DNA from 2 places in the Streptomyces castrisilvae genome. Region 1 is predicted to be linked to the other one. Evidence: predicted binding sites of a transcription regulator. Region 1 holds the regulator's gene; the other holds the start of a gene.
What was found. The regulator HrcA, encoded in region 1, represses chaperone genes, less so after heat shock. The targets are predictions, from matches to a motif close to TTNGCACTCNGNNNNNCNGAGTGCNAA.
Positions count from the first base shown of each region.

Region 2: a site for HrcA is predicted at 1,044-1,070, ahead of groES (co-chaperone GroES). Genes of this name have one in related genera too.

Region 1 is NZ_CP120997.1:2,291,908-2,297,632, reverse strand. It holds gene P8A18_RS09850 (ATP-binding SpoIIE family protein phosphatase) at 1-141, shown strand, start outside; gene hemW (radical SAM family heme chaperone HemW) at 187-1,428, shown strand; gene P8A18_RS09840 (hypothetical protein) at 1,439-1,741, opposite strand; gene P8A18_RS09835 (DUF3097 domain-containing protein) at 1,776-2,594, opposite strand; gene P8A18_RS09830 (MBL fold metallo-hydrolase) at 2,619-3,350, opposite strand; gene hrcA (heat-inducible transcriptional repressor HrcA) at 3,535-4,551, shown strand; gene dnaJ (molecular chaperone DnaJ) at 4,552-5,688, shown strand.
Region 2 is NZ_CP120997.1:4,833,603-4,839,327, forward strand. It holds gene P8A18_RS21115 (polysaccharide deacetylase family protein) at 20-1,006, shown strand; gene groES (co-chaperone GroES) at 1,224-1,532, shown strand; gene groL (chaperonin GroEL) at 1,636-3,258, shown strand; gene P8A18_RS21130 (SDR family NAD(P)-dependent oxidoreductase) at 3,314-4,087, opposite strand; gene P8A18_RS21135 (MOSC domain-containing protein) at 4,149-4,829, opposite strand; gene P8A18_RS21140 (LysR family transcriptional regulator) at 4,913-5,725, shown strand, end outside.

The sequences.
Region 1 (5,725 bases):
GACGGGCTCGCCCGCGCCCTGTCCGGCTGCGCCGGGCTGAACGCCGAGGAGATCGCCGACCGCATCAAACACGCCGTGCACGCCTTCGCCGAGCGCCCGCCGGACGACGATCTGGCGCTGCTGGTCCTCCAGGCCGAGTAGGCGGGGGCACGGGCGTGGCGTCCGGTTGCCGGGCGGCGCGCGACAATGGACGGTATGCCTTCCGTACTGCCCGATGGTGAGCCCGTGCCCGACGACGGGGCGCTGCCCCGCCACGCCCTGGAAGGCGCAGCCGGCCGCCCGCTCGGCTTCTACCTGCACGTGCCGTACTGCGCGACCCGCTGCGGCTACTGCGACTTCAACACCTACACCGCGACCGAGCTGCGCGGCTCCGGCGGTGCGCTCGCCTCCCGCGACACCTACGCCTCGCACCTCGTCGGCGAGATCCGCCAGGCCCGCGAGGTGCTCGGCGACGACCCACGGCCGGTGCGCACGGTCTTCGTCGGCGGCGGCACGCCGACCCTGCTGGCAGCCGCCGACCTGGTCCGGATGCTGGCCGCGGTCCGCGAGGAGTTCGGGCTCGCGGACGACGCCGAGATCACCACCGAGGCCAACCCCGAGTCCGTCGGCCCCGCCTACCTGGCCGAGCTGCGCGAGGGCGGCTTCAACCGGATCTCCTTCGGCATGCAGAGTGCCCGGCAGCACGTCCTGAAGATCCTCGACCGCACCCACACCCCGGGCCGGCCCGAGGCGTGTGTCGCCGAGGCGCGGGCGGCCGGCTTCGAACACATCAACCTGGACCTGATCTACGGCACCCCCGGCGAGTCCGACGACGACTGGCGCGCCTCCCTGGACGCGGCGATCGGCGCCGGACCCGACCACGTCTCCGCGTACGCGCTGATCGTCGAGGAGGGCACCGGGCTCGCCCGCCGGATCAAGCGCGGCGAGATCCCGATGACGGACGACGACGCGCACGCCGACCGGTACCTCATCGCGGACGAGGCGATGGCCGCGGCCGGTTACTCCTGGTACGAGGTGTCGAACTGGGCCCGCACCCCCGAGGGCCGCTGCCTGCACAACGAGCTGTACTGGCGCGGCGCCGACTGGTGGGGCGCCGGCCCCGGGGCGCACAGCCATGTCGGGGGCGTGCGCTGGTGGAACGTGAAGCACCCCGGGGCGTACGCGCAGGCGCTCGCCGAGGGGCGTTCCCCGGGGGCCGGGCGCGAGATCCTCTCCGCCGAGGACCGCCGCGTCGAGCGCATCCTGCTGGAGCTGCGGCTCGTGGACGGCTGCCCGCTGTCCCTGCTGGCCCCCGCCGGTCTCGCGGCGGCCCGCCGGGCGGTGGACGACGGGCTCCTGGAGCCGGCGCCGTTCGACGACGGGCGGGCCGTGCTCACCCTGCGCGGACGCCTGCTGGCCGACGCCGTGGTGCGCGACCTCGTGGACTGAGGCGGGGCGCTCACTTCGGCAGCAGGCAGTCCGGCGGGGTGAGGACGCGCTTCCCGGCCGCGCGGCCGCAGATGATCCGGGCGTGGCTGCGGCCGGACGTCGTCACCAGCCGGACGACGGCGAGCCCCAGCAACGCGCCCCACCAGGTGCCGGGGCCGCGCCGTCCGGCCCGCCGGTCCAGGGCGGCGTCGTACGGGGTCTCGCCGCGCCCTTCGAGCAGCTTCAGGGGGACCCGGCGCGGCAGGTTGGCCCGGTGGGTCCGGCGGGTCCGGCGCACGATCTGCTCGACCCGGGCGTCCACGGCGGCCGGCACACCGGCGTCGGCGGCCTGGAGGATCCACCGGACATCAGGCCGGAAGGGTGACGAAATCGATCAATTCCTCGACCCGGCCCAGGAGTTCGGGCTGGAGGTCCCGGTAGGAGTGCACCGAGGACAGGATGCGCTGCCAGGCCGCGCCGGTGTTCTCCGGCCAGCCCAGCGCCCGGCACACGCCCGTCTTCCAGTCCTGGCCGCGCGGCACCACCGGCCAGCCCGGGATGCCCACCGACGACGGCTTCACGGCCTCCCACACGTCGATGTAGGGATGGCCGACCACCAGGACGTCACCGTCCGAGACCCGCGCCGCGATCCGGGACTCCTTGGAACCGGGCACGAGATGGTCGACCAGCACCCCGAGCCGCGCGTTCGGCGCGGGCGCGAACTCCCGCACGATCGCCGGCAGGTCGTCGATGCCCTCCAGGTACTCGACGACCACGCCCTCGATCCGCAGGTCGTCGCCCCAGACCCGCTCCACCAGCTCCGCGTCGTGCCGCCCCTCCACATAGATCCGCCCGGCCCGAGCCACCCGCGCCCGCGCCCCGGGCACCGCCACCGAGCCGGAGGCCGTACGCGCGGGCCGCACCGGCCCGCCGGCCGACGGGCGCACCAGCGTCACGACCCGGCCCTCCAGCAGGAAGCCGCGCGGCGCCATCGGGAAGACCCGCTGCTTGCCGAAGCGGTCCTCCAGCGTCACCGTCGGCCCCTCGGCGGTCTTCTCGCACCGGATCACCGCCCCGCAGAAGCCGGTGGCGACGTCCTCCACCACCAGATCGGGCTCGGCGGGCACCTCGGGGACGGGGGCGGACTTCTTCCACGGCGGGGTCAGATCCGGCTGGTAGCTGCGCATCGCACGACGATAAGCGGGGAAGGGCTACGACACGCCGAACCGTTCCGCCAGTGCCTCGCGCTGTGCCCGGACGAACGCCGCGTCCACCACGGCGCCGTGCCCCGGCACGTACAGCGCGTCCTCGCCGCCCAGTGCCAGCAGCCGGTCCAGCGCGCCCGGCCAGCGGGCGGGGCGGGCGTCCGGGCCCGCCTGCGGTTCACCGGCCTCCTCGACCAGGTCGCCGCAGAACACGAGGGCGGGCGAGCCGCAGGAGCCCGGGACCAGCACCGCGAGGTCGTGGCCGCTGTGCGCCGCGCCCACGTTCACCAGCAGCACTTTCCGGCCGCCGCCCAGATCGAGCGCGCTCTCCCCGGACACCTCGTGGCCCGGGGCCACGAGCACATCGGTGGACTCGGCCGCGTCCGGCTCGGGCAGGCCCTGGCTCACCGCGTCGGCGTACAGCTCCTCCGCCCCCCGCCGCATCAGGTCCCGCGTGCCCGCCGCGCCGTACACGCGCACCCCGGCGAAGGCCGCCGTGCCCAGCACATGATCGAAATGGGGGTGGCTGAGTGCGATGTGCGTCACCCTCCGGCCGAGCAGCGCCTGCGCCTGGGTGCGCAGCTCCACCCCCTCACGCAGCGACGCACCGGTGTCGCAGAGCAGCACCCCGTCCGCCCCGGCCACCAGCAGGGCCGTCGCGTCCCACACCGGAAGGCGCCGACGGCCCACTCCGTGACCGAGCCGCTCCCACCCGAAGTCTTCCCAAGAGGCGTCCATACGGCGACGCTATCGGCATCGGCCCGCGCGCTCCCGCAGTGGTGTGGCCGGTCGCCCTTGCTAGGGCACCACCCCGTCGCCGTACACTGACCGGGGATCGTTGGCACTCGTACGCACCGAGTGCCAGGAGGAATCCCGGGAACGGCCCGAGAACCACCGAGGTAGACAGCTGGAGGTGTGCGCGATGCTCAGCGAACGCAGACTCGAAGTGCTGCGCGCCATCGTTCAGGACTACGTCGGAACCGAGGAGCCCGTCGGCTCCAAGGCGCTCACCGAGCGGCACCGGCTGGGGGTCTCCCCGGCCACCGTCCGCAACGACATGGCGGTGCTGGAGGACGAGGGCTTCATCGCCCAGCCCCACACCAGCGCGGGGCGCATCCCGACGGACAAGGGCTACCGGCTCTTCGTCGACAAGCTCGCGGGCGTCAAGCCCCTCTCGTCGCCGGAGCGCCGCGCCATTCAGAACTTCCTCGACGGCGCGGTCGACCTCGACGACGTCGTGGGCCGGACCGTACGGCTGCTCGCGCAGCTGACCCGGCAGGTCGCCGTCGTGCAGTACCCCTCGCTGACCCGCTCGACGGTGCGGCACGTGGAACTGCTGTCCCTGGCTCCGGCGCGGCTGATGCTCGTGCTGATCACGGACACCGGCCGGGTCGAACAGCGGCTGGTCGACTGCCCGGCGCCGTTCGGCGAGACGTCTCTCGCCGATCTGCGGGCCCGGCTCAACAGCCGGGTGGTGGGGCGCCGTTTCACGGACGTCCCGCAGCTGGTGCAGGACCTGCCGGAATCCTTCGAGAGCGAGGACCGGGGAACCGTGTCCACCGTGCTCTCGATCCTGCTCGAAACCCTCGTCGAGGAGACGGAGGAGCGGCTGATGATCGGCGGCACCTCCAACCTCACCCGCTTCGGACACGACTTCCCGGTGATGATCCGGCCGGTGCTTGAGGCACTGGAGGAGCAGGTCGTGCTGCTGAAGCTGCTCGGCGAGGCCACGGACTCGGGCATGACCGTACGTATCGGGCACGAGAACGCCCACGAGGGGCTCAACTCCACGTCCGTCGTCGCGGTCGGCTACGGTTCGGGCGACGAGGCAGTCGCCAAACTCGGCGTGGTCGGACCGACCCGCATGGACTACCCCGGAACGATGGGAGCGGTACGCGCAGTGGCACGTTACGTCGGACAGATCCTGGCGGAGTCGTAAGTGGCCACGGACTACTACGCCGTACTCGGCGTGCGCCGCGACGCCTCTCAGGACGAGATCAAGAAGGCATTCCGGAGGCTCGCCCGCGAGCTGCACCCGGACGTCAACCCCGATCCGAAGACCCAGGAGCGGTTCAAGGAGATCAACGCCGCTTACGAGGTCCTGTCGGACGCACAGAAGAAGCAGGTCTACGACCTCGGCGGCGACCCGCTCTCCCAGTCCGGGGGCGGCGGCGCGGGCGGGTTCGGCCAGGGCGGCTTCGGTAATTTCTCCGACATCATGGACGCGTTCTTCGGTACGTCGTCGCAGCGCGGACCCCGTTCGCGCACCCGGCGCGGCCAGGACGCCATGATCCGGCTGGAGATCGACCTGTCCGAGGCGGCCTTCGGCACGACCAAGGACATCCAGGTCGACACGGCCGTCGTCTGTACGACGTGCAGCGGCGAGGGCGCGGCCCCCGGCACCTCCGCGCAGACCTGCGACATGTGCCGCGGCCGCGGTGAGGTCTCCCAGGTCACCCGGTCCTTCCTCGGCCAGGTCATGACCTCGCGGCCCTGCCCGCAGTGCCAGGGCTTCGGCACGGTCGTGCCGACCCCGTGCCCGGAGTGCGCCGGCGACGGCCGCATCCGTTCGCGGCGCACGCTGACCGTGAAGATCCCCGCGGGTGTCGACAACGGCACCCGCATCCAGCTCGCGGGCGAGGGCGAGGTCGGCCCCGGCGGCGGCCCCGCCGGGGACCTCTACGTCGAGATCCACGAGCTGGCGCACGCGGTGTTCCAGCGCCGCGGCGACGACCTGCACTGCACGGTCACCATCCCCATGACGGCGGCGGCCCTCGGCACCAAGGTGCCGCTGGAGACGCTCGACGGCCTGGAAGAGGTCGACATCCGGCCGGGCACCCAGTCCGGCCAGTCCGTCCCGCTGCACGGCCGCGGCATCACCCACCTGCGGGGCGGCGGACGCGGCGACCTCATCGTGCACGTCGAGGTCACCACCCCGGTCAAGATGGACCCCGAGCAGGAACGCCTCCTGCGCGAACTGGCCAAACTGCGCGGCGAGGAGCGGCCCACCGGCCAGTTCCAGCCCGGCCAGCAGGGCCTGTTCTCGCGTCTGAAGGACGCGTTCAACGGCCGCTGACGGCACCCGTCCGTCCGGTACGGGCCCGGCCCCGGGC
Region 2 (5,725 bases), 2.5 Mb from region 1:
ACAAAAGGACAAATTGGCCATGAATGGGCGCAGACCGGGTGCGGTGACGGGCGGGCGGCAGCGGGCGCGACGGGGACGGAGCCACCTGCGGCGCCGGCCGGGCCACGCGGTCCTGGCCGCGCTCCTGGTGGTCGCAGCCGCCTCCGGCTGCGCGGCCGAGGCCGGCGACACGGGGACCGGGCAGGGCGCGAAGCTCCAGGCCGGACAGCCGGGCGCGCCCGCCGACGCCCCGGCCGCCGGAGCGCTGGGCACCCGCGCCGCGCAGGCGGAGCGGGCCAAGCTCGCCCAGGCCGCCCGCGCGGTCGCCGCCAAGAAGTGGGGCCTGGCGAGCACCCCGCTCGCGCCGCCCGCACCGCCCGCCGTGAAGCCGCACATCACCACCCGCAAGGGCTTCGAGGTCGAGGGTCAGGACGACTCGCTGCCGCCGGTCTTCACCACGGTCCCCACCAAGGACAAGGTCGTCTTCCTCACCATGGACGACGGCGACGACAAGGACCCCGAGCTGCTGAAGATGATGTCGGAGCTGAACATCCCGTACAGCGCCTTCCTCAGCGACTACCTGGTGCGCGACAACTACACGTACTTCAAGGACGCCGAGGCGCGCGGGGTCACGCTCAACAACCACACGCTCAACCACCGCTACATGCCCGGTCTCTCCTACGAGGAGCAGAAGCGCGAGATCTGCGACCAGCAGGACATCATCGAGAAGCAGTTCGGCAAGCGGCCCCGGCTCTTCCGCCCGCCGTACGGCAACTACAACACCGACACCCTGAAGATCGCCAAGTCCTGCGGCATCACCGCGGTGCCGCTCTGGGCCGAGGAGGCGTTCCCCGACCACATGGAGTGGCGCGAGGAGGACCTCGACCTGCATCCCGGCGACATCATCCTCACCCACTTCCGGGGCAAGAAGGACTGGAAGGGCAGCATGCCCGACCTGATCCGGTCCGTCATGAAGACCGTCACGGACAAGGGGTACGCGGTGGCCCGGCTGGAGGACTACGTGTGAGAAGGGCGTGGCCCGGATCCGCCACGAGGGGCGTGAATTGGCACTCCGCTTGACCGAGTGCTAATCACGGTCATAGTCTCAGTGCTGGCACTCCCCACTGGAGAGTGCCAGCAGTACTGTGCGACCGGCAGGTCCGGCACCCGCGACGACGGGCTCACCTGGTCGCCATCCAAAGACTGTTAAACCCCGTGAGATCTCCGAAGGGGGAGACCGGATCGTGTCGACCGCCAGCTCCAAGGTTGCGATCAAGCCGCTTGAGGACCGCATTGTGGTCCAGCCGCTCGACGCCGAGCAGACCACGGCCTCCGGCCTGGTTATTCCGGACACCGCGAAGGAGAAGCCCCAGGAGGGCGTCGTCCTGGCCGTGGGTCCGGGCCGCTTCGAGAACGGCGAGCGCCTTCCGCTCGACGTCAAGACCGGCGATGTCGTGCTGTACAGCAAGTACGGCGGCACCGAGGTGAAGTACAACGGCGAGGAGTACCTCGTCCTCTCGGCTCGCGACGTGCTCGCGATCATCGAGAAGTAGTTCACTCACCGTTTTGCTTCTGTTCTGCGCCCCTGGCCCCCAGCGAGATGACTAGCCGGGCGGCAGGGGCGCAGTTCTTGTTTCGAGAGGACAGTTCAGCTCCATGGCGAAGATCCTGAAGTTCGACGAGGACGCCCGTCGCGCCCTTGAGCGCGGCGTCAACAAGCTTGCCGACACGGTGAAGGTGACGATCGGCCCCAAGGGCCGCAACGTCGTCATCGACAAGAAGTTCGGTGCTCCCACCATCACCAACGACGGTGTCACCATCGCGCGCGAGGTCGAGCTGGACGACCCGTACGAGAACCTCGGTGCGCAGCTGGTGAAGGAGGTGGCGACCAAGACCAACGACGTGGCCGGTGACGGTACGACCACCGCCACCGTGCTCGCCCAGGCGCTCGTCCGCGAGGGTCTGCGCAACGTCGCCGCGGGTGCCTCCCCGGCCGCCCTGAAGAAGGGCATCGACGCCGCGGTCAAGGCCGTCTCCGAGGAGCTCCTCGCGACCGCCCGCCCGATCGACGACAAGTCCGACATCGCCGCCGTCGCCGCGCTCTCCGCGCAGGACGCCCAGGTCGGCGAGCTCATCGCGGACGCGATGGACAAGGTCGGCAAGGACGGTGTCATCACCGTCGAGGAGTCCAACACCTTCGGTCTGGACCTCGACTTCACCGAGGGCATGGCCTTCGACAAGGGCTACCTGTCGCCGTACATGGTGACCGACCAGGAGCGTATGGAGGCCGTCCTCGACGACCCGTACATCCTGATCCACCAGGGCAAGATCGGCTCGATCCAGGAGCTGCTGCCGCTCCTGGAGAAGGTCATCCAGGCCGGTGGCTCCAAGCCGCTGCTGATCATCGCCGAGGACGTCGAGGGCGAGGCGCTGTCGACCCTGGTCGTCAACAAGATCCGCGGCACGTTCAACGCCGTCGCCGTGAAGGCCCCCGGCTTCGGTGACCGCCGCAAGGCCATGCTCGGCGACATCGCCACCCTCACCGGTGCGACCGTCATCGCCGAGGAGGTCGGCCTCAAGCTCGACCAGGCCGGCCTGGACGTGCTGGGCACCGCCCGCCGCGTGACCGTCTCCAAGGACGACACCACCATCGTCGACGGTGGCGGCAAGTCCGACGAGGTCGCCGGCCGGGTCAACCAGATCAAGGCCGAGATCGACGCCACGGACTCCGACTGGGACCGCGAGAAGCTCCAGGAGCGCCTGGCGAAGCTGGCCGGCGGGGTCTGCGTGATCCGCGTCGGTGCCGCCACCGAGGTGGAGCTCAAGGAGAAGAAGCACCGTCTGGAGGACGCCATCTCCGCGACCCGCGCCGCGGTCGAGGAGGGCATCGTCTCCGGTGGTGGCTCCGCTCTCGTCCACGCCGTCAAGGTCCTGGAGGGCAACCTCGACAAGACCGGCGACGAGGCCACCGGTGTCGCGGTCGTGCGCCGCGCCGCCGTCGAGCCGCTCCGCTGGATCGCGGAGAACGCGGGCCTGGAGGGCTACGTCATCACCTCCAAGGTCGCCGAGCTGGACAAGGGCCAGGGCTTCAACGCCGCGACCGGCGAGTACGGCGACCTGGTGAAGGCCGGCGTCATCGACCCGGTCAAGGTCACCCGCTCCGCCCTGGAGAACGCCGCCTCCATCGCGTCGCTGCTGCTCACGACCGAGACCCTGGTCGTCGAGAAGCCGGCCGAGGAGGAGCCGGAGGCCGGTCACAGCCACGGCCACTCCCACTAGTACACAGCGAAAGGCCCGGTACCCCTCGTGGGGTGCCGGGCCTTTCGTGTGTGGGTCACTGGGGCCCGTACTTGCGGCCCGTCCGGGAGGTCACGCCTCCGAGCAGCCCGCGCGGGGCCACCTTCACCAGCCCCATCAGCGCCTTGTAGCGGGGATCGGGGATGGACAGGGACTTGCCGCGGGCCAGGTCCGCGAGCGCCGTGGCCACCAGCTTGTCGGCGTCGAGCCACATCCAGCCCGGGATGTTGCCCGTGCCCATCCCGGCCCGCTGGTGGAACTCCGTCCGTACGAAGCCGGGGCAGAGCGCCATCATCCGCACCCCCGAACCCGCCAGGTCCCTCGCCGCGCCCTGGGTGAACTGCACGACCCACGCCTTGGACGCCCCGTACGTACCGCGCGGCACGAACGCCGCGACCGAGGCCACGTTGACGATCCCGCCCCTGCCGCGCTCCTTCATGCCGGCCGCGGCCGCCGAGGTCAGCCGCAGGACCGCCTCGCAGTGCACCTTCAGCATCGTCAGCTCGTCGGCCATGGGCACGTCGAGGAAGCTGCCCTTGTTGCCGAACCCGGCGTTGTTGACCAGGAGATCGACCGGCTGGAGGCGGTCGCCGATCCGGTCCTCGACCGCGCCGATCCCCTGGTCCGTGGACAGGTCGGCGGTCAGCACCTCGGCCTCGATGCCGTGCCGGTCGTGCAGCTCGGTGGCCTGCTCCCGCAGCCGGCCGGTGTCGCGGGCCACCAGCACGAGGTTGTGCCCGTCGGCCGCGAGCCGCCGTGCGAAGGCGGCCCCGATGCCCGCGGTCGCGCCCGTAATCAGTGCAGTCGTCATACGCGGCACGTTAGAGCATCCGGAACCGGCCGTTCACGGCGCTCTCGCCACCCCCGCGCACTCAGGAAGCGGCGAGCTCCGCCACGTAGGCGCGCGCCTTCCGCAGCGCCTCGGGGTGCAGCGCGTCGCCGGCCGGCAGGAGCAGCGGCAGCAGGTCGCGCCGGGTCGTCACCGCCCGGAACTGGAGCTCCACCGTCACCCCGTGGTCCGGCCGGTGCACGATCTCGACCGGGTCCCCGGCCCGGACGGAGCCCGGGGTGACGACCCGGAAGTACGCCCCGGGGGCCGCCGCCCGCGTGAACCGCTTGAGCCAGCGCGCCTCGCCGATGTGGCCGGCGAACGTACGGCACGGAATCCGGCCCGATGTGACCTCCAGGACCGGGCCGGCACCGATCCGCCAGCGCTCACCGATCAGCGCGCCGCTGACCCGCAGCCCGGCCGTGGTCAGGTTCTCGCCGAACGAGCCGTTGGGCAGCGGGCGTCCCAGCTCCCGTTCCCACGCGTCGAGTTCCTCGCGGGCGAAGGCGTAGACCGCCTGGTGCGAGCCGCCGTGGTAGCGCAGGTCGCACACCGCGTCCCCGGCGAGACCGCTGCCGCCCTCACCCTCGGGCCCCGGGTCGCAGACCCGCACCGGCCCCTCGACGGGGCGCTTGTCGATCCCGGTCATGCCGCCCGGGGCGTTGGTGTAGGACGCCGCCTTGGGACGCCCCGCGTTCACGGTCAGCACTGTCGTCGCGGTCATACCCGAACGCTAGACCAGACCCGCACCCAAAGGCACGCGCAAATAATTAGCCCGTGTCCCCAAGAATCGCTTATGATCGAGGGGTGATCGAAGCCCGCCACCTCCGCGTCCTGCGCGCCGTGTCCACCACCGGCTCGTTCTCCGCCGCAGCCCGTGAACTGGGCTGCACCCAGCCCGCCGTCAGCCAGCAGATGAAGGCCCTGGAGTCCTCCGCCGGGACCACGCTGCTGATCCGCACGGGCCGCGAGATGCGGCTGACACAGGCGGGCGAGGCCCTTGTGCGCCACGCGTCGGGCATCCTCGCCGGGCTCACCGCGGCCGAGGAGGAGGTCGCCGCGATCGCGGGGCTGCGGGCCGGCCGGGTCCGCCTGGTCTCGTTCCCGAGCGGCAGTTCGTCCCTGGTTCCCGGCGCCCTCGCCGCGCTGCGGGCCGAACACCCCGGCACCCGGGTCTCGCTGGTCGAGGCCGAGCCGCCCCGGTCGGTGGAGATGCTGCGCGACGGCGACTGCGACATCGCGCTCGCCTTCCGGTACGGCGAACCGGGCGCCGAGTGGGACGACCTGGTGGTGCGCCCGCTGCTCACCGACCGGCTGACCGGCCTCGTCCCCGAGGGGCACGCGCTGGCGGGCCGCGAGGAGGTGGGCATCGCCGAACTCGCGGGGGAGTCCTGGATCGCCGGGTGCCCCCGGTGCCGCAGGCAGCTCGTGGAGGTGTGCGAGGAGTCCGGCTTCACCCCCCGCATCGACTTCGCCACCGATGACTATCCGGCGGTGATCGGCCTGGTCGGCGCGGGTCTGGGCGTGGCGGTGCTGCCGGCGCTTGCGATCGAGTCGGTGCGCCCGATGGGCGCCAGGACCGTCACGGTGGAGCCGGCCATCGAGCGCGAGATCGTCGCG